Regions from separate parts of the Streptomyces sp. NPDC048248 genome, predicted to be linked through region 1. Evidence: riboswitches for the same ligand, from Rfam matches in the RefSeq annotation. Region 1 holds a riboswitch; each other region holds the start of a gene.
The links. Region 1 has a riboswitch for cobalamin ahead of ACGFZW_RS07450 (prenyltransferase/squalene oxidase repeat-containing protein). Riboswitches for the same ligand answer to the same signal wherever they lie in the genome.
Positions count from the first base shown of each region.

Region 2: it holds a riboswitch for cobalamin, as region 1 does, so the genes downstream of both, ACGFZW_RS31250 (ribonucleoside-diphosphate reductase subunit alpha) here and ACGFZW_RS07450 (prenyltransferase/squalene oxidase repeat-containing protein) in region 1, are expected to answer to the same signal.
Region 3: it holds a riboswitch for cobalamin, as region 1 does, so the genes downstream of both, cobN (cobaltochelatase subunit CobN) here and ACGFZW_RS07450 (prenyltransferase/squalene oxidase repeat-containing protein) in region 1, are expected to answer to the same signal.
Region 4: it holds a riboswitch for cobalamin, as region 1 does, so the genes downstream of both, metE (5-methyltetrahydropteroyltriglutamate--homocysteine S-methyltransferase) here and ACGFZW_RS07450 (prenyltransferase/squalene oxidase repeat-containing protein) in region 1, are expected to answer to the same signal.

Region 1 covers NZ_JBICZL010000003.1:307,043-311,210, reverse strand. The annotation lists gene ACGFZW_RS07460 (aldehyde dehydrogenase) at 1-105, opposite strand, end outside; gene ACGFZW_RS07455 (MBL fold metallo-hydrolase) at 369-1,523, shown strand; cobalamin riboswitch at 1,660-1,841, shown strand; gene ACGFZW_RS07450 (prenyltransferase/squalene oxidase repeat-containing protein) at 2,020-3,333, shown strand; gene ACGFZW_RS07445 (SCO2322 family protein) at 3,333-4,052, shown strand; gene ACGFZW_RS07440 (energy-coupling factor transporter transmembrane component T) at 4,049-4,168, shown strand, end outside.
Region 2 covers NZ_JBICZL010000017.1:66,544-70,711, forward strand. The annotation lists gene ACGFZW_RS31240 (DUF3311 domain-containing protein) at 1-178, shown strand, start outside; gene mctP (monocarboxylate uptake permease MctP) at 247-1,869, shown strand; cobalamin riboswitch at 2,053-2,212, shown strand; gene ACGFZW_RS31250 (ribonucleoside-diphosphate reductase subunit alpha) at 2,372-4,168, shown strand, end outside.
Region 3 covers NZ_JBICZL010000005.1:387,431-391,598, forward strand. The annotation lists gene ACGFZW_RS13095 (precorrin-8X methylmutase) at 1-416, opposite strand, end outside; gene cobG (precorrin-3B synthase) at 494-1,924, opposite strand; cobalamin riboswitch at 2,049-2,181, shown strand; gene cobN (cobaltochelatase subunit CobN) at 2,306-4,168, shown strand, end outside.
Region 4 covers NZ_JBICZL010000023.1:74,104-78,271, reverse strand. The annotation lists gene metE (5-methyltetrahydropteroyltriglutamate--homocysteine S-methyltransferase) at 145-2,508, opposite strand; cobalamin riboswitch at 2,670-2,890, opposite strand; gene ACGFZW_RS34290 (hypothetical protein) at 3,012-3,197, shown strand; gene ACGFZW_RS34285 (ATP-binding protein) at 3,546-4,168, shown strand, end outside.

The sequences.
Region 1 (4,168 bases):
GACCTGCTCGGTGTGCGGTGAGACGACCTCGATCGTGTCGCGGCCGGCCGGGTCGACCAACTCACCGCCTATATAGAGCTTTCCGTGCTCGACGAGATCGCTCATCGCTGCCGCCTCCCGCGGGTTGGCCGCCCTCGGCCGGCGGGCGTTCACGCTCCACCGACACCTGACGCTGCATCAGAAACTGATACCAGTTCCCTTTGCAGGAGTCCACGGCGCACACACAATCACCGCACCGCCGCCCCCGCGCCCCTCGACCACGAACCGTCCACCACCTCAACTCCACTACGAAAGAGCCCACTTCAGGACGCACTGAAACTCGTTCTAGTTATAGTGAACGGGCATGCCCACACCGAGAGGGGACCGGGATGACACAGGTGACCGACCACAGGGGCGGGGTGTGGAGCATCGCCGTCCCCATCCCGGACAATCCGCTCGGCCACACCCTCGTCCACCTCCTGGAGACCGACCGCGGCCCGGTGCTCATCGACACCGGCTGGGACGACCCGCACTCCTGGGACACCCTCGTCGCCGGCGTCGAGCGGTGCGGCTTCGCCCTCACCGACCTGCACGGCGTCCTGATCACCCATCACCACCCCGACCATCACGGCCTCTCCGCCAAGGTCCGCGAGGCGTCCGGGGCCTGGATCGCGATGCACGCCGCCGACACGGCGATGATCCGCCGCACCCGCGACGCGCAGCCGGGCCGGTGGCTCGACTACCTGACCGCCAAACTCACGGCGGCGGGCGCGCCCGAGGATCACCTCGCGCCCCTGCGGGCGGCCCGCGCCAAGGGCGGCGCCCGGTCGCTGCCCGCCAGGCGGCCCGCGCTGCCGGACCGCGACATCGGCCCCGGCGAGCTGCTCGACCTCCCGGGGCGCAGGCTGCGCGCGATCTGGACGCCGGGGCACACCCCGGGACACGTCTGCCTGCATCTGGAGGAGGAACACCCGGGGCGGGGCGCGGGGGTCGGGGCGGGTGCCGGGGGCGCGAAGGCCACCGGCGCGGGGGGCGGGACTGCGGTGCGCGGTGGGCCGGGGGCCGGGGGGCCGGGAGCCGGGGCGGCCGCGGCCGGGCCCTCCGGCTTCGGCCGGCTCTTCTCCGGCGACCACCTCCTCCCCGGCATCACCCCGCACGTCGGGCTGTACGAGGATCCGGACGACGCCACGGTCACCGACCCGCTGGGCGACTACCTCGACTCCCTGGAGCGGATCGGCAGGCTCGCCCCGGCCGAGGTGCTGCCCGCCCATCAGCACGCCTTCGCCGACGCGGACGGGCGCGTGCGGGAACTCCTCGCCCACCACGAAGAGCGCCTGTCCGGACTGAGAGCACTGCTCCGCGAACCCCTCACGCCCTGGCAGCTCGCGGTGGCGATGGAGTGGAACCGCCCCTGGGAGCAGATCCCCTACGGCTCCCGCAACATCGCCGTCTCGGAAGCCGAGGCACACCTGCGCCGCCTGGTGAAACTCGGGCATGCCGAACCGGTCCCCGGATCCGACCCGGTGACGTACCGGGCAGCGTGAAGCCCAGGAGGCACCGGCCTGCGCCCGGCGGCCACCCGAGGCGCCCGCGGGCAAGGGCCCCGCGGCCCGCTCCCGCGCCCAGAGACCGGAGCCCCGCCCCAGGGGCGCATACCCACCCATATCCGTACGTGCGAGCGAGTCCCTTGCGGGCGCCGGTTAAGGTGTGCGAGAAAACTTCATCCGTGCCTATCGGGGGAAGCCGGTGAAAATCCGGCGCTGACCCGCAACCGTGAGGACGGCCCGCCCGCGCACCGCGACGCTCTCGCGGCACGCACGGCCGTACGAGCCGGAGCACCCGCTGGCGCACGACCAAGGCTCCCGCCCCGGCCCCGCCCACGGACGGCCGGTGCGCGGCACCGTCGAGGTATACGGAGCTGAGCCCGGTGCCACCGCGCGGACCCGACGACCGGGCGCGCGGGTGGCCGGCCGAGCGCGGCTGCGTACACCGCTGCGAACCGACCCGAGAGGCACCGACCCCATGGCTCCCCTGGCCCCCATGGCTCCTTCCTTCGCCGTCCTGGCACGCCGCGCCGCCGCGGCGCTGGCCACCGCGGCGGTGCTGGGCACGGCCGCCGCCCCGGCCGCGTTCGCCGACTCCGCCGCACCGGCCGCGGCCCCGTCGCCCTCCCCCGCGAAACTGCCCGCCGGCCTGTACGGCGCCGCCTCCCCGGAGTACGACGGAGTGTGGCGGCAGTCGCTCGCCCTGCTCGCGCAGGACACGGTGGGCCTGCGGCCCGCGGCGTCCGCCGTCGACTGGCTCACCGGGCAGCAGTGCGCCGACGGATCGTTCGCCGCCTTCCGTGCCGACCAGGCGAAGCCGTGTACCGCCAAGACGATGCGGGACACCAACCAGACGGGCGCCGCGGTGCAGGCGCTGGCCGCGCTCGGCGGGCACGGTGACGCGGTGAAGAAGGCCGTGGGCTGGCTGAAGTCCGTGCAGAACAAGGACGGCGGATGGAGTTCCATGGCCGGCTCGCCCAGCGACGCCAACTCCACCTCCGTCGTCATCGGCGCACTCGTCGCGGCCGGCGCGAACCCGGCCACCGTGACGTCGGGCAAGGGCGGCAAGTCCCCCTACGACGCCCTGCTGACCTTCCAGCTGAGCTGCGCGGCGAAGTCCAAGGAGCGCGGCGCCTTCGCCTTCCAGCCCAAGGACGGCGCCCTGGCCCCGAACGCCGACGCCACCGCGGCCGCCGCGCTGGGCACCTTGGGCAAGGGCTTCGTCGTCGCGCCGACGGGCAAGGACGCCAACACCCCCATACGGCCGCTGACCTGCAAGGACGAGGGTGAAAGCAGTCAGGGCAGCGCGGACGCCGGTGCCCGGAAGGCGGCGGCCGGGGGCGCGGACGCCTACCTCGTCGCGCAGCTCGACGCGAACGGGCAGCACCTGCTGTCCGCGATGCCGGGCGCGGAGGACCAGCCGGACGTCGGCAACACCGCCGACACCGTCCTCGCGCTGGCCGCGGGAGCGCACGGCACGGCCGCGCAGAAGCCGCTGAAGTGGCTGGAGCAGCACGCGGCGGACTGGGCGAAGCAGAACGGCCCCGCGGCGTACGCCCAGCTGGTGCTCGCCGCGCACGCCACGGGCACCGACCCGCGCTCCTTCGGCGGCACCGACCTGGTGGCCGCCCTCAACGCCACCGGCCCCGCACCGGCCGCCGGGCAGGAGCAGGGGAAGAACGCCGACGCGAAGGACTCGGAGGACGGCGGGAGCGGCATCAGCGTCTGGTGGGTCGTCGGTGTCGGGCTCGCCGTCGGCGCCGGTATCGGCTTCCTGCTGAGCGGCCGCAAGAAGAAGAACGCCCTCTGATGCGCTTCCCCCGTATCGCCGGCGCCCTCCTGCTGGCCGGCACCGCCACCGGCCTGGCCGCCGCGCCCGCCCAGGCACAGGAGTACCGCTACTGGTCCTTCTGGAACAGCAAGGCGGGCGGCTCCGGTGGCTCCTGGGCGTACGCGACCGAGGGGCCGGCCACCATGCGGCCTGCCGACGGGGCCGTCGAGGGTTTCCGGTTCACCGTGAGCGCCGACTCCGCCGCGGCCGCCGGTCCGCGCACGGCCGCCGACTTCGACGCGATCTGCGAGGGCACACCGGCCAAGGAGAACAGCAAGCGGGTCGGCGTCGTCATCGACTTCGGCAGCGCGGCGGACGCGGCCGGCGGGGAGCGCCCGCCGAAGCCGCGGACACACTGCGCCGTGGTCCCCGAGGACGCCTCGGCGGGCGAGGCGCTGGCCGCGGTCGCCCGGCCGCTGCGGTACGACTCCCACGCCCTGCTGTGCGCCGTCGCCGACTACCCGCGGTCAGGGTGCGCGGACCAGGTCGACGGATCGGGCGACAAGGGGTCGAAAGACGCGCCAGGCGCCGGCTCCGCGCCCGAGGACGCGTCCTCGGGCCGGTCGGCGGGGCAGGGTTCGGGTACGGGGAGCGACAGCGAGGACGGCGGCCCGTCCGCCGGACTGCTCGGTGGCGGCGCGGCCGTCTTCGCGCTGGGAGCGGCGGCCGTGTGGCAGGCCCGCCGCCGGCGCGGATGAGCGCCCCGCGCGCGACCCGTACCACCGCCCTGCACGCCGGAGCGTGGTGGCTGTGGGCGCTCGGCCTGGCGACCGCGGCCTCACGCACCACCAATCCGCTGCTGCTCGGGATGCTG
Region 2 (4,168 bases), on a different contig from region 1:
GTTCGTGGCGATGCTGTGGGTGAGCTCCTACGCCAGGATCGAGCCGACCTTCATAGGGATCCCGTTCTTCTACTGGTACCAGATGGCGTGGGTGTTCATCTCGACCGCGCTGACGATGACCGCGTACAAGCTCGTACAGCGTGAGCAGCGCGCGCGTAAGGCGGGTGCGGCGCAGTGACTCTCCTGACGATCGCTTCGGCGGCCCCGGCCGCTCCGGTCCGGCTGGCCGCCTCGGCCACCGACGGCGTGAACGGCGTCGCGCTGGCCGTCTTCGTGTTCTTCTTCCTGGCCGTGACGGTCATGGGCTTCCTCGCCGCGCGCTGGCGCAAGGCCGAGCAGTCCGCGAACCTCGACGAATGGGGCCTGGGCGGCCGGAGTTTCGGCACCTGGGTGACGTGGTTCCTGCTCGGCGGCGACCTCTACACCGCGTACACCTTCGTCGCCGTCCCGGCGGCCATCTACGCGGCGGGCGCGGCCGGCTTCTTCGCGGTGCCCTACACGATCCTGGTCTATCCGCTGATCTTCACCTTCCTGCCCCGGCTGTGGTCGGTGTCGCACAAGCACGGCTACGTCACCACCTCCGACTTCGTGCGCGGCCGCTTCGGCTCCAAGGGCCTGTCGCTGGCCGTGGCGCTCACCGGCATCCTCGCCACCATGCCGTACATCGCGCTCCAACTGGTCGGCATCCAGGCCGTCCTTGACGTGCTGGGGATCGGCGGCGGCGAGACCACCAACTGGTTCGTCAAGGACCTGCCGCTGCTGATCGCCTTCGCCGTCCTGGCGGCCTACACCTACTCGTCCGGACTGCGGGCGCCCGCGCTCATCGCGTTCGTCAAGGACGGTCTGATCTACCTCGTCATCGCGGTGGCGATCATCTACATCCCGATCAAGCTGGGCGGCTTCGACGCGATCTTCGACTCGGCCGGGAAGGCGTTCGCCGAGCCGGGACCGACCGGTAAGCCGCGCGGCGAGCTGGCGAGCGGCCCCAACGCGCAGTGGGCCTACGCCACGCTGGCGCTGGGCTCGGCACTCGCGCTGTTCATGTACCCGCACTCGATCACCGCGACGCTGTCCTCGCGCAGCCGCAACGTGATCCGCCGCAACACCACGATCCTGCCGCTGTACTCCCTGATGCTGGGCCTGCTCGCGCTGCTGGGCTTCATGGCGATCAAGGCCGGCACGGAGATCCACGGCAACCCGCAGCTGGCGATTCCGCAGCTCTTCGAGGACATGTTCCCGAGCTGGTTCGCCGGCGTCGCGTTCGCCGCGATCGGCATCGGCGCCCTGGTGCCGGCCGCCATCATGTCGATCGCCGCGGCCAACCTCTTCACCCGCAACGTCTACAAGGACTTCCTGAAGCCGGACGCCACCCCGGCCCAGGAGCACAAGGTCGCCAAGCTCGTCTCGCTGCTGGTGAAGGTCGGCGCCCTCGCCTTCGTCCTGACCATGGACAAGACGGTCGCCATCAACTTCCAGCTGCTGGGCGGCATCTGGATCCTGCAGACCATGCCGTCCCTCGTCGGCGGCCTGTTCACCCGCTGGTTCCACCGCTGGGCGCTGCTCGCCGGCTGGGCGGTCGGCATGGCGTACGGCACGCTCGCGGCGTACGGCGTGGCCAGCCCCACCCAGGCGCACTTCGGCGGCTCCAGCAGGGAGATCCCGGGTATCGGCGAGATCGGCTACATCGGCCTGACCGCGTTCGTGCTGAACGTCGTGGTCACAGTCGTGCTGACCTTCGCCCTGAAGGCCGCGAAGGCGCCGGAGGGCGTCGACGAGACCAGCCCGGGCGACTACACCGCGGACGTCGGCGACAAGGGCGTCAGCCCCGACCTGCCGCCCGCCACCGCTGAGGCCCCCGTCGGCCACTGAGCCACCGCACCGCCCCCGGCCACGGGCCGTCGCACCTCAGGGTGCGGCGGCCCGTTCGCATGCCCGGCGCGGTGCGGGAAACCGGCGGACGCCGCGCCCTGGTGCGCTGTCAGACACGCACGAGTGGACGGACAGACACGACTCGATCACTCGCGACTCACAAGATATGGGGGTGCACACGAGAACCCACCACCACATGTATGCTCGTGCTCGCTGTCGCCACAGGGGAATCCGGTGCGAATCCGGAACTGTCCCGCAACGGTGTACGAGTGCGCCCATAAGGCCCCAAGCCCTATCGCGCGCCCGTGGAGTCCGAAGACCTGCCGACGGTACGCCCGCACCGCCATCGGTGCGAGCGTCGATACGTCCGGGCCCCGTGGGATGGGCCGGTGGACGCCGCGCGGTGTGCCCGCGCATCCCGAAGAATCCGGGATGCCGCATGCCCGCGCGCGCCCGTCGCGCCCCTCCCTCCTGGCCCCCGCCGAGTGAGGGAGAGCATCACGTGACCATCGCGCCAACGGAGCCCGCGTCAGACGCCGAGGTCGTGCGGTCCGCGCCGCCCGCCCCCGCCGACCGGGTCGAGGACGGTCCCGGCGTCGCCCTGCTGCGCACGCTGACCGAGCTGACCGAGGACCTGACCGCGACCGACCCCGGCAAGGTGGCCGCCGCCGCCCTCCGCGGCCGCCACGCGGGCTCCGACGAGGCGGAGTTGCGCTCCCTGGCGATCGAGGCCGCGGCCGGTCTGATCGGTGACGAGCCGCAGTACTCCCGCCTCGCCGCGCGGCTGCTCACGCTCGCCATCGCGGAGGAGGCCGCGGGCCAGGGCGCCACCTCCTTCTCCGCCTCGGTGGACGTCGGCCACCGCGAGGGGCTGATCGCCGACGCGACCGCCGGGTTCGTGCGCACCCACGCCGACCGCCTGGACGCCGCCGTCGACAAGGCCCTCGCCGACGGCGCCGACGACCGCTTCGGCTACTTCGGCCTGCGCACCCTGCACTCCCGCTACCTGCTGCGGCACCCCACCACCCGTCAGGTCATCGAGACGCCGCAGCACTTCCTGCTCCGGGTGGCCTGCGGTCTCGCCGAGAACGACTCCCGCGCCGCGCTGGACGACGTCGCCGAGCTGTACCGCCTCACCAGCTCGCTGTCCTACCTGCCCTCCTCCCCCACCCTGTTCAACTCCGGCACCCGCCACCCGCAGATGTCCTCCTGCTATCTGCTGGACTCCCCGCTGGACGAGCTCGACTCGATCTACGACCGCTACCACCAGGTCGCCCGGCTCTCCAAGCACGCCGGCGGTATCGGTCTGTCGTACTCCCGGATCCGCGCACGGGGGTCGCTGATCCGGGGCACCAACGGCCACTCCAACGGCATCGTGCCGTTCCTGCGCACGCTGGACGCCTCGGTCGCGGCGGTGAACCAGGGCGGCCGCCGCAAGGGCGCCGCCTGCGTCTACCTGGAGACCTGGCACGCCGACATCGAGGAGTTCCTGGAGCTGCGCGACAACACCGGCGAGGAGGCCCGCCGGACGCACAACCTCAACATCGCGCACTGGATCCCGGACGAGTTCATGCGCCGCGTCGAGGCGGACGCCGACTGGTCGCTGTTCTCGCCTTCGGACACCCCGGAGCTGGTGGACCTGTGGGGCGCGGAGTTCGACGCCGCCTACCGCAGGGCCGAGGCCGAGGGCAAGGCGCTCAAGCAGATCCCGGCCCGGCTGCTGTACTCGCGGATGATGCGGACCCTGGCGCAGACCGGCAACGGCTGGATGACGTTCAAGGACGCCGCCAACCGCACCGCCAACCAGACCGCGGAGCCCGGCAAGGTCGTCCACTCGTCCAATCTGTGCACCGAGATCCTGGAGGTCACGGACGACGGGGAAACCGCGGTCTGCAACCTCGGGTCGGTCAACCTCGCCGCGCACCTCGGCGACGAGAACGCCGGCTGGGAGGAGGCGATGGACTGGGAGCGGCTGGACGCGACGGTCCGTACCGCCGTCGCCTTCCTCGACCGCGTCGTGGACATCAACTTCTACCCGACCGACCAGGCCGGCGCCTCCAACTCCCGCTGGCGGCCGGTGGGCCTGGGTCTCATGGGTCTGCAGGACGTCTTCTTCCGGCTGCGGCTGCCCTTCGACTCCCCCGAGGCGCGGGAGCTGTCGACCCGTATCTCCGAGCGGATCATGCTCGCCGCGTACGAGGCGTCCGCCGACCTCGCGGAGCGGCACGGCCCGCACCCGGCCTGGTCCTCGACCCGCACCGCCCGCGGTGTACTGCACCCCGACCACTACCCGAACGCC
Region 3 (4,168 bases), on a different contig from region 1:
ACCACGGCACCGTCCATCCGGTCCCGCCACAGCTCCATCGCGGCGGCGCTGCGGGTGGTGCCCATGCGGGCGGCGAGTTCCGGCACCGACGGGTCGGCGAGCGTGCACAGCACGTCGTTGCCGGCCGGCAGCCGCTTGCGGGTGACGCCGCTTGCGACCATGTTGGCGTCGCACAGGATCGGGGCGCCGGCGCGCAGCGCGGCGCGGCCGTTCGCCACCACCTCGGGGGTGAAGGCCAGGTCGCGTACGAGGTCGACCATGCCGCAGGCGTGGATCATCCGGACCGCGACCTGGCTGACGTCGGCGGGCAGGCCCGCGAGGTCCGCCTCGGCGCGAATGGTGGCAAAGGACTGGCGGTAGATCGCCGCCCCGTCCTTCTCGTAGTCGAACACTGTGCCCTCGGGGTGGTGGGTCATCTGATGGGTCGTGCGGTCGGCCGTGCTGTGAACTGTGCGGGGAGCCGCGGGGTCGGGTGGTGCGATGGGTCGTGCGGTCATGGAGCTGCCGGCGGGGTCGCGGTGGCGCGGGAGACGGCCGCGGCGACGTCCCGGAGCCGGGCGGTCGTGCCGGCAGGCCCGTCGTCCGCCACGCTCCCGGGGACGGACCGCCGGCCCTCCGGTCCCACGACGGACACCTCGTAGCCGTCCTCGGTCGCCAGGACGTCGACCCAGGTGCCGTGCGGATGGCCGCAGCGGCGTGCGCAGCCGGACCAGTGGACGGGGAGTTCCGGCGGGCCCACCGGGGAGCCGGTGATCACGACGGCGGCGTCGGCGCGGACGTCGGAGAGCGACTTGGCGCAGCCGGGGCGGCCGGTGCAGGCGCCCGTACGGTGCCAGGGGGAGGCGGGGTCGGTGAGGAGCCCGGCGTCCGCCAGCTCGCCCAGCCGGGGTGCGGCCGTGGCGGCCGGCAGGCCGGGGACGATCACACCGCGCCACGGGGTGACCCGCAGTGCGCTCGCCCCGTCGTCGGCCGCCACCGCGGTCAGCAGCCGCCACTGGGCGACGGTCAGCCGGCCCAGCGGCGCGAGGACGGACAGGGCGCGGGGGCCGGGGGAGCCGCCCGGTCCCGCGGGTCCTTCGACGATGCCGGGGACGGGGGCCTTCGTGTGGTCGGGAGCGGGGAGCGGCTGCTCGGGCGCCGGGACGTACGCGGCCGGAATGCCCGCGGCCCGCAGCGCATCCGCCGTACCGCGCGCGGTCAGGGCGTGCGCGGCGGGAAGCTCACGGACCCGCCAGGCGCCGCTGCCGCTCGCCGCGGCGGCGATGAGGAACGCCTCGGCGGCGACGAGCGCGGCGCGCGCGACGTCCGGTCCGCAGATCCGCACGGCCGCCGGGTCGTCGCCGACGTACAGCAGGGCACTGCTCTCGGCGGTGGCCTCCGCCACACTCCCCCGGGCCTCCCCGCACGGTTCTGCGACCAACCTCACATCACCGCCGAGCGCCGTCACATCACCCCTGCCGTCGTCCAGGACGAAGAGGAAACGGCCGGAGAGCGCCGTCGCGGACGCGCTCGCGCAGAGCAGCCCGTCCAGCTGACGGGCCCACAACCGCACGTCAGGGGGGGTGCGGCGGTCCAGACCCGCGAGCGGGGAGGCCAGGATGTTGCGGACGCGTTCGTGGCGTTCGGAGGGCAGCAGGCCCGCGTCGCGCAGCAGCTCCGCGAGCTGCTGGCCGCAGTCCTCCGCGAGGCCGCGCAGTTCCACGTTGCCGCGGGAGGTGAGGGAGAGGTGGCCGTCGCCCAGGCGCTCCGCGGCGTCGCCCAGCGCCGATGCCTGCCGGACCGTCAAGTCGCCTGCGGGCAGCCGGACTCGCGCCAGGCTGCCGTCGTCGGCGGAGTGCAGCCGCAGGGCTCCCGGGCAGGCGTCACCGCGGTCCCGTAGGGGCGGTGCGGCCGCAGCGGGCCGGAGCGAGGGGGAGGGCGGCATGGCGGCGAGCATACCGACGTCGGGCAACGGCGGACCGGGGGAGGCGGACCGGGAGCGGGGCCCGCGCGGGCGGGCCCGGAGGCGCTCTCCCCCGCCCGGCACAGAGCCCTTACTATGCAGGTCGGTGGGTCGGCTGATCCGCCGGACGCCAGCGACGGCGCCAAGGGAGGAAGCCCGGTGAGAATCCGGCGCGGTCCCGCCACTGTGAACCCGTTCCACGGGTGAGCCAGGAACTCCCGCCGTCCTCCTACCGCCCGGGGCGCGGACCCCGAGGAAGGCCTGACGCCGCATGCTGCAATCTTCCGGGGGGCGGCCCCCGCGCCTCCGCGCAACCACCGGGCCGCAGGGCGTGACCCGTGAGATCTCGCGAGGTGCATCCCTGTGATCCTGCTGCTGTCGACGTCCGACACCGACCTGCTGAGCGCCCGCGCCGCCGCAGGCCCCGTGCCGTACCGCCTCGCCAACCCCGCGCGCCTCGACCTCGACGAGCTGCCCGCGCTGCTGGAGGGCACCGACCTCGTCGTCGTCCGCCTGCTCGGCGGCATCCGTGCCTGGCAGGAGGGCCTGGACCTGCTGCTCGCCCAGGAGCGGCCGGTCGTCGTCCTCACCGGTGAACAGGCTCCCGACGCCCAGCTGATGGAGGCGTCCACGGTCCCGGTCGGCATCGCGGCCGAGTCGCACGCCTACCTCGCGCACGGCGGCCCCGCCAACCTCGACCAGCTCGCCCGCTTCCTGTCCGACACGGTGCTGCTGACCGGCCACGGCTTCGAACCGCCCGCGCCCGCCCCCACCTGGGGACAGCTGGAGCGCCCGGACGCCCGTACGGACATCGAGGGCCCGCTGGTGGCGGTGCTCTACTACCGCGCCCACCACATGAGCGGCAACACCGGCTTCGTCGACGCGCTCTGCGGCCGGATCGAGGAGGCCGGTGGCCGCCCGCTGCCGCTGTTCGTCGCCTCGCTCCGCGCGCCCGAGCCGGAACTGATCGACGCCCTGCGCCCGGTCGACGCGATCGTCACCACCGTCCTGGCCGCCGGCGGCACCAAGCCCGCCGAGGCATCGGCCGGCGGCGACGACGAGTCCTGGGACGCAGGCGCGCTCGCCGCCCTGGACGTACCGATCCTCCAGGCCCTGTGCCTGACCGGATCGCGGGCCGCCTGGGAGGAGAACGACGAGGGGCTGTCCCCGCTGGACGCCGCCTCGCAGATCGCCGTCCCCGAGTTCGACGGCCGGCTGATCACCGTCCCGTTCTCCTTCAAGGAGGTCGACGAGGACGGACTGCCCGTCTACGTCGCCGACCCCGAGCGGGCCGCCCGGGTCGCCGGCATCGCCGTGCGCCACGCCCGCCTGCGCCACATCCCGGCCGCAGACAAGCGCCTCGCGCTGGTGCTGTCCGCGTACCCCACCAAGCACTCCCGCATCGGCAACGCCGTCGGCCTGGACACCCCGGCCAGTGCCGTCGCCCTGCTGCGCCGACTGCAGGCGGACGGCTACGACTTCGGCGACGAAGAGGTCCCAGGACTGGTCTCCGGCGACGGCGACGAGCTGATCTACGCCCTCATCGAGGCCGGCGGCCACGACCAGGAGTGGCTCACCGAGGAGCAGCTCGCCCGCAACCCCGTCCGCATCCCGGCCGCCGACTACAAGCGCTGGTACGCCATGCTGCCGCAGGAACTGCGCGAGTCGGTGGAGGAGCACTGGGGCCCGCCGCCCGGCGAGATGTTCCTCGACCGCTCCCGCAACCCCGAGGGCGACATCGTCCTCGCCGCCCTGCGCCGCGGCAATCTGCTGATCCTCATCCAGCCGCCGCGCGGCTTCGGCGAGAACCCGATCGCGATCTACCACGACCCCGATCTGCCGCCCTCGCACCACTACTTGGCGGCCTACCGCTGGATCGCCGCCTCCCAGGACGACGGCGGCTTCGGCGCGGACGCGATGGTCCACCTCGGCAAGCACGGCAACCTGGAGTGGCTGCCCGGCAAGAACGCCGGCCTGTCCGCCGCCTGCGGCCCGGACGCGGCGCTCGGCGACCTCCCGCTCGTCTACCCCTTCCTGGTCAACGACCCGGGCGAGGGCACCCAGGCCAAGCGCAGGGTGCACGCCACCCTCGTCGACCACCTCGTGCCGCCGATGGCCCGCGCGGAGTCCTACGGCGACATCGCGCGCCTGGAGCAGCTCCTCGACGAGTACGCCGCCATCTCCGCCATGGACCCGGCAAAGCTGCCCGCCATCCGCGCGCAGATC
Region 4 (4,168 bases), on a different contig from region 1:
CAAGGCTTCGCTGGCCGCCGATTCGCTCTCACCCTCAGCCGTCATGGATGGAACCCCACAGCCCGCTCCGCGGCGGGCGGACGGTTTCGAACCCGGCGGGTCCGGGCCGGACACGGTGGTGTCCGGCCCGGACTCAAGGGGCGGTCAGGAGGCGCCGGCGGCCAGCTCGCTGCGGATCTCGCGGGCGGCGGTGACGAGGTTCTCCAGGGAGGCCCGGGTCTCGGGCCAGCCGCGGGTCTTCAGGCCGCAGTCGGGGTTGACCCAAAGCCGTTCGGCGGGGATGGCCTCAAGTCCCTTACGGAGGAGGGCTGCTGCCTCTTCGGCGCTGGGGACGCGCGGGGAGTGGATGTCGTAGACACCGGGGCCGGCTTCACGGGGGTAGCCGTGCTCGGCCAGCTCGCGCGCGACCTGCATGTGGGAGCGGGCGGCCTCCAGGCTGATGACGTCGGCGTCGAGGGCATCGATGGCCCGGACGATGTCGCCGAACTCCGCGTAGCACATGTGGGTGTGGATCTGAGTGTCCGGCCGTACGCCACTGGTGGTGAGGCGGAACGCCTCGGTCGCCCAGTCCAGGTACCCGGCGTGCTCGGCTGCGCGCAGTGGCAGGGTTTCGCGCAGTGCGGGCTCGTCGACCTGGATGACGGAAGTCCCGGCGGCCTCAAGGTCGTTGACCTCGTCGCGCAGGGCGAGGGCCACCTGGCGTGCGGTGTCGCCCAGCGGCTGGTCGTCGCGGACGAAGGACCAGGCGAGCATGGTGACCGGGCCGGTGAGCATGCCCTTGACCGGACGCTCGGTCAGCGACTGGGCGTAGTGGGTCCAGCGCACCGTCATCGGCTCGGGGCGGGAGATGTCCCCGGCGAGGACCGGCGGGCGCACATAGCGGGTGCCGTAGGACTGCACCCAGCCGTGCTGGGTGGCCAGGTAGCCGGTCAGCTGTTCGGCGAAGTACTGGACCATGTCGTTGCGTTCGGGCTCGCCGTGCACCAGGACGTCGATCCCGGCCTTCTCCTGGAAGCCGAGCACGTCACGGATCTCGGTCTTGATGCGCTCCTCGTAGCCGGCGGTGTCGATCCGCCCGGCACGCAGGTCGGCCCGTGCCGTGCGCAGCTCGGTGGTCTGCGGGAACGAGCCGATCGTCGTCGTGGGCAGCAGCGGCAGGCCGAGGTGCGCGCGCTGGGCGGCGGTCCGTTGGGCATACGGCTGGGAGCGGCGCCCGTCGGATTCGGTGACGGCCGCGGTGCGGGCTCGCACCGCCGGGTTGTGGGTGAGTGCCGATCCGGCCCGGGAAGCGAGGTCGGCGCGGTTCGCGGCGAGTTCGCCCGCGATGGCTTCCGTGCCGCGCGCCAGGCCGCGTGCGAGGACGGCGATCTCCTGCGTCTTCTGACGGGCGAAGGCCAGCCAGCGGGCGATCTGCGGATCGATGTCGCGCTCGGCGGTGGCGTCCAGCGGGACGTGCAGCAGCGAACAGGAGGCCGAGACATCGACGTGGTCGGCGAGACCGAGCAGTGTGCCCAGCGTCGACAGCGACTTCTCGTAGTCGTTGATCCAGATGTTGCGGCCGTTGACGACGCCCGCGACCAGACGCTTGCCGGGCAGTCCGCCGACCGCGGCGAGGTCCTGGAGGTTGGCGGCGCCCGACTCGGTGAAGTCGATGGCGAGCCCCTCGACCGGCGCCTTGGCCAGGACGGTCAGCGCGTCGCCGAGCCGACCGAAGTAGGAGGCGACCAGGAGCTTCGGGCGGTCGGTGAGGGCCCCGAGCTCGCGGTGGGCGCGAGCGGCGGCATTCAGTTCCGCCGGGGTGCGGTCCTGGACGAGAGCGGGCTCATCGAGCTGCACCCACTCTGCGCCCGCTGCCCGCAGGTCGGCGAGGACCTCGGCGTACACCGGAAGGAGCCGGTCGAGCAGGGTCAGCGGCTCGAAGTCGGCGGTCACTCCCGGAGCCGGCTTGGCCAGCAGGAGGTAGGTGACCGGCCCGACGAGGACCGGGCGGGCGGCGTGCCCGAGCGCGAGTGCTTCCTTCAGCTCGGCGACCTGCTTGGTGGAGTCGGCGGTGAAGACGGTGTCCGGGCCGAGCTCGGGGACCAGGTAGTGGTAGTTGGTGTCGAACCACTTGGTCATTTCCAGCGGCGCGACATCCTGGGTGCCCCGCGCCATGGCGAAGTAGACGTCAATGGGGCATCCCCTGCTCGAGCGAAGCCGAGAGCTTGGGGAAGCGTCGGCGTCGACCGCCGCGCGGTGCCGCTCGGGGACAGCGCCGACCATGACACTGGTGTCCAGGACGTGGTCGTAGTACGAGAAATCACCGGACGGCACTTCGTGGATGCCGGCGTCGGCCAGCTGCTGCCAGTTCGCGCGGCGCAGTTCTGCCGCGGTCCGGCGGAGGGCGTCGGCGTCGACGCGGCCCTTCCAGTAGCCCTCGATGGCCTTCTTCAGTTCCCGGTGCTGTCCCTGGCGGGGGTAGCCGTACACGGTGGCCCGTGCTGCCGCGGCTGCGGACTTCGCTGTCACGGAACTCTCCTTCGCGAGATGTCTCGTCGGTGTCCCGGGAACGGAACGAGAGCGCGAAGGAACGACTCACCGGGCGGGGCCACGCGGTGGTGCTCTCGCGTGTGCCGCTCGATATGTACGCCGACCCGCCCACGAGGTCACCGGGATGGCCGCACGCGATCGGTCACGTGCGGGCAACGGGCAGGTCTTCGGACTCGCGGGCCCGTCTCGTACATGTACGAGACACCTACTGGCCGTCGCTTCCCAGACCCGGCCGGGTCCAGTGCGTATGACGGCGTTCGTTCCCACTCACCGCTGCGGGGCAGTCCCGGATTCCCACCGGGTTCCCTCTTACGACGCTCCCGCCTGGCGGACGGGGCGAACCAGCTGCACCTGTCACCCTAGAGGGACAACCGGCAGGCGCGCAGCCCGCACCGCATGGTGGACGGTGATAAGAGACACGGGCCGCGGACCCATATCCGGGGACACACAGCACTGCGCGGGGTGCGGAGCAATGTCACCGGATGCCCCGCACTCCCGCAGAGGCGCACCCCGCCGGGCTGGAGGCCGACGCGATGAGCAAGATCATCGCTGCCTTCACCGAGGACGACGAAGGCAAAGCGGCCCACGACGCCATGGGCGGATGTCTCCGAGCGTCGCCACTGTGGAAGCGCTGCTGCTCCCGCTCGCCACGGTGGGGCTGCTCATGAAGGTCTTTGGGGAATCAGGTCAGGTCAGGGGCATTGTCAGTGCGGTGCGGCAGGATGTGGGGACGAAAGCTTCACGGGGTGATGAGGCACCCCGTGATCGCCCGCCCACATTCCAACCACGCCTGTCGAACACCACGTTGGCGTCACACCGGTGTACGCGTTCGCCCGGCCGGAATCGATCACCGAGCCGTTTCGCCGGCACCGCGCCACACAAGGGTGACAAGTGCACGCGACACCTGGGTAACAAGCAGCGGTCGGGTGCGCCTCACCCCGTGCGACGCCTCTAGGATGAACGGCGTACGTCAACACGACTTGACGGTGCCGGACGGACAGGACAACGGGGAGACAATGACCAGCCCGACCCAGGCCCCGGAACAGGCCAAGGCCCATGAGCCCCACCCCTACATCGGGGGGCGCAATGCGGCGCTGCGCGCGCTCACCGCGTGGCGGACGGAGCGGCCGGGCGCGCCTCGGGTCGTCATCTTGACCGGAAGCCCGGGCACCGGATGTTCGCGGCTGCTCACGGGGTTCCTGATGCTCTGCGACCCGGAGTATCGCAAGGGGGTCGAGCTGGACCCGCTCGATCCGGCGACCGTGCCTGCGGACTTGCCCGCACCCGCGGTGCCGAGCGTTGCGGGGCTGACGGCAGCGCAGACCCTGTGGCTGCTCGCCGACCACTACGAGTTGTCCGCGACCCGCACCGCCGACATCTTCCCCGAACTCGGTCAACTCCCGTTGTCCGGGCGGCCGGTGACGATCGTGGTGCCGGATGTGGATCGGGCCGGTCCGGTGCGGGGGACGGGTGAGCCCGCGCATGTGGTGCGGGACGTGCTGAAGCCCCTCGCCGCCGTCGATTCCATACGCCTTCTCGCCGACGTGCCCCGGGAGTTCGCCACCGAGCTCGCCGAGGGCCTGCCGCCAGGCGTGGCCCGGATCATCGACCTCGACGCACCGGAGTGGGGCGACCCCGA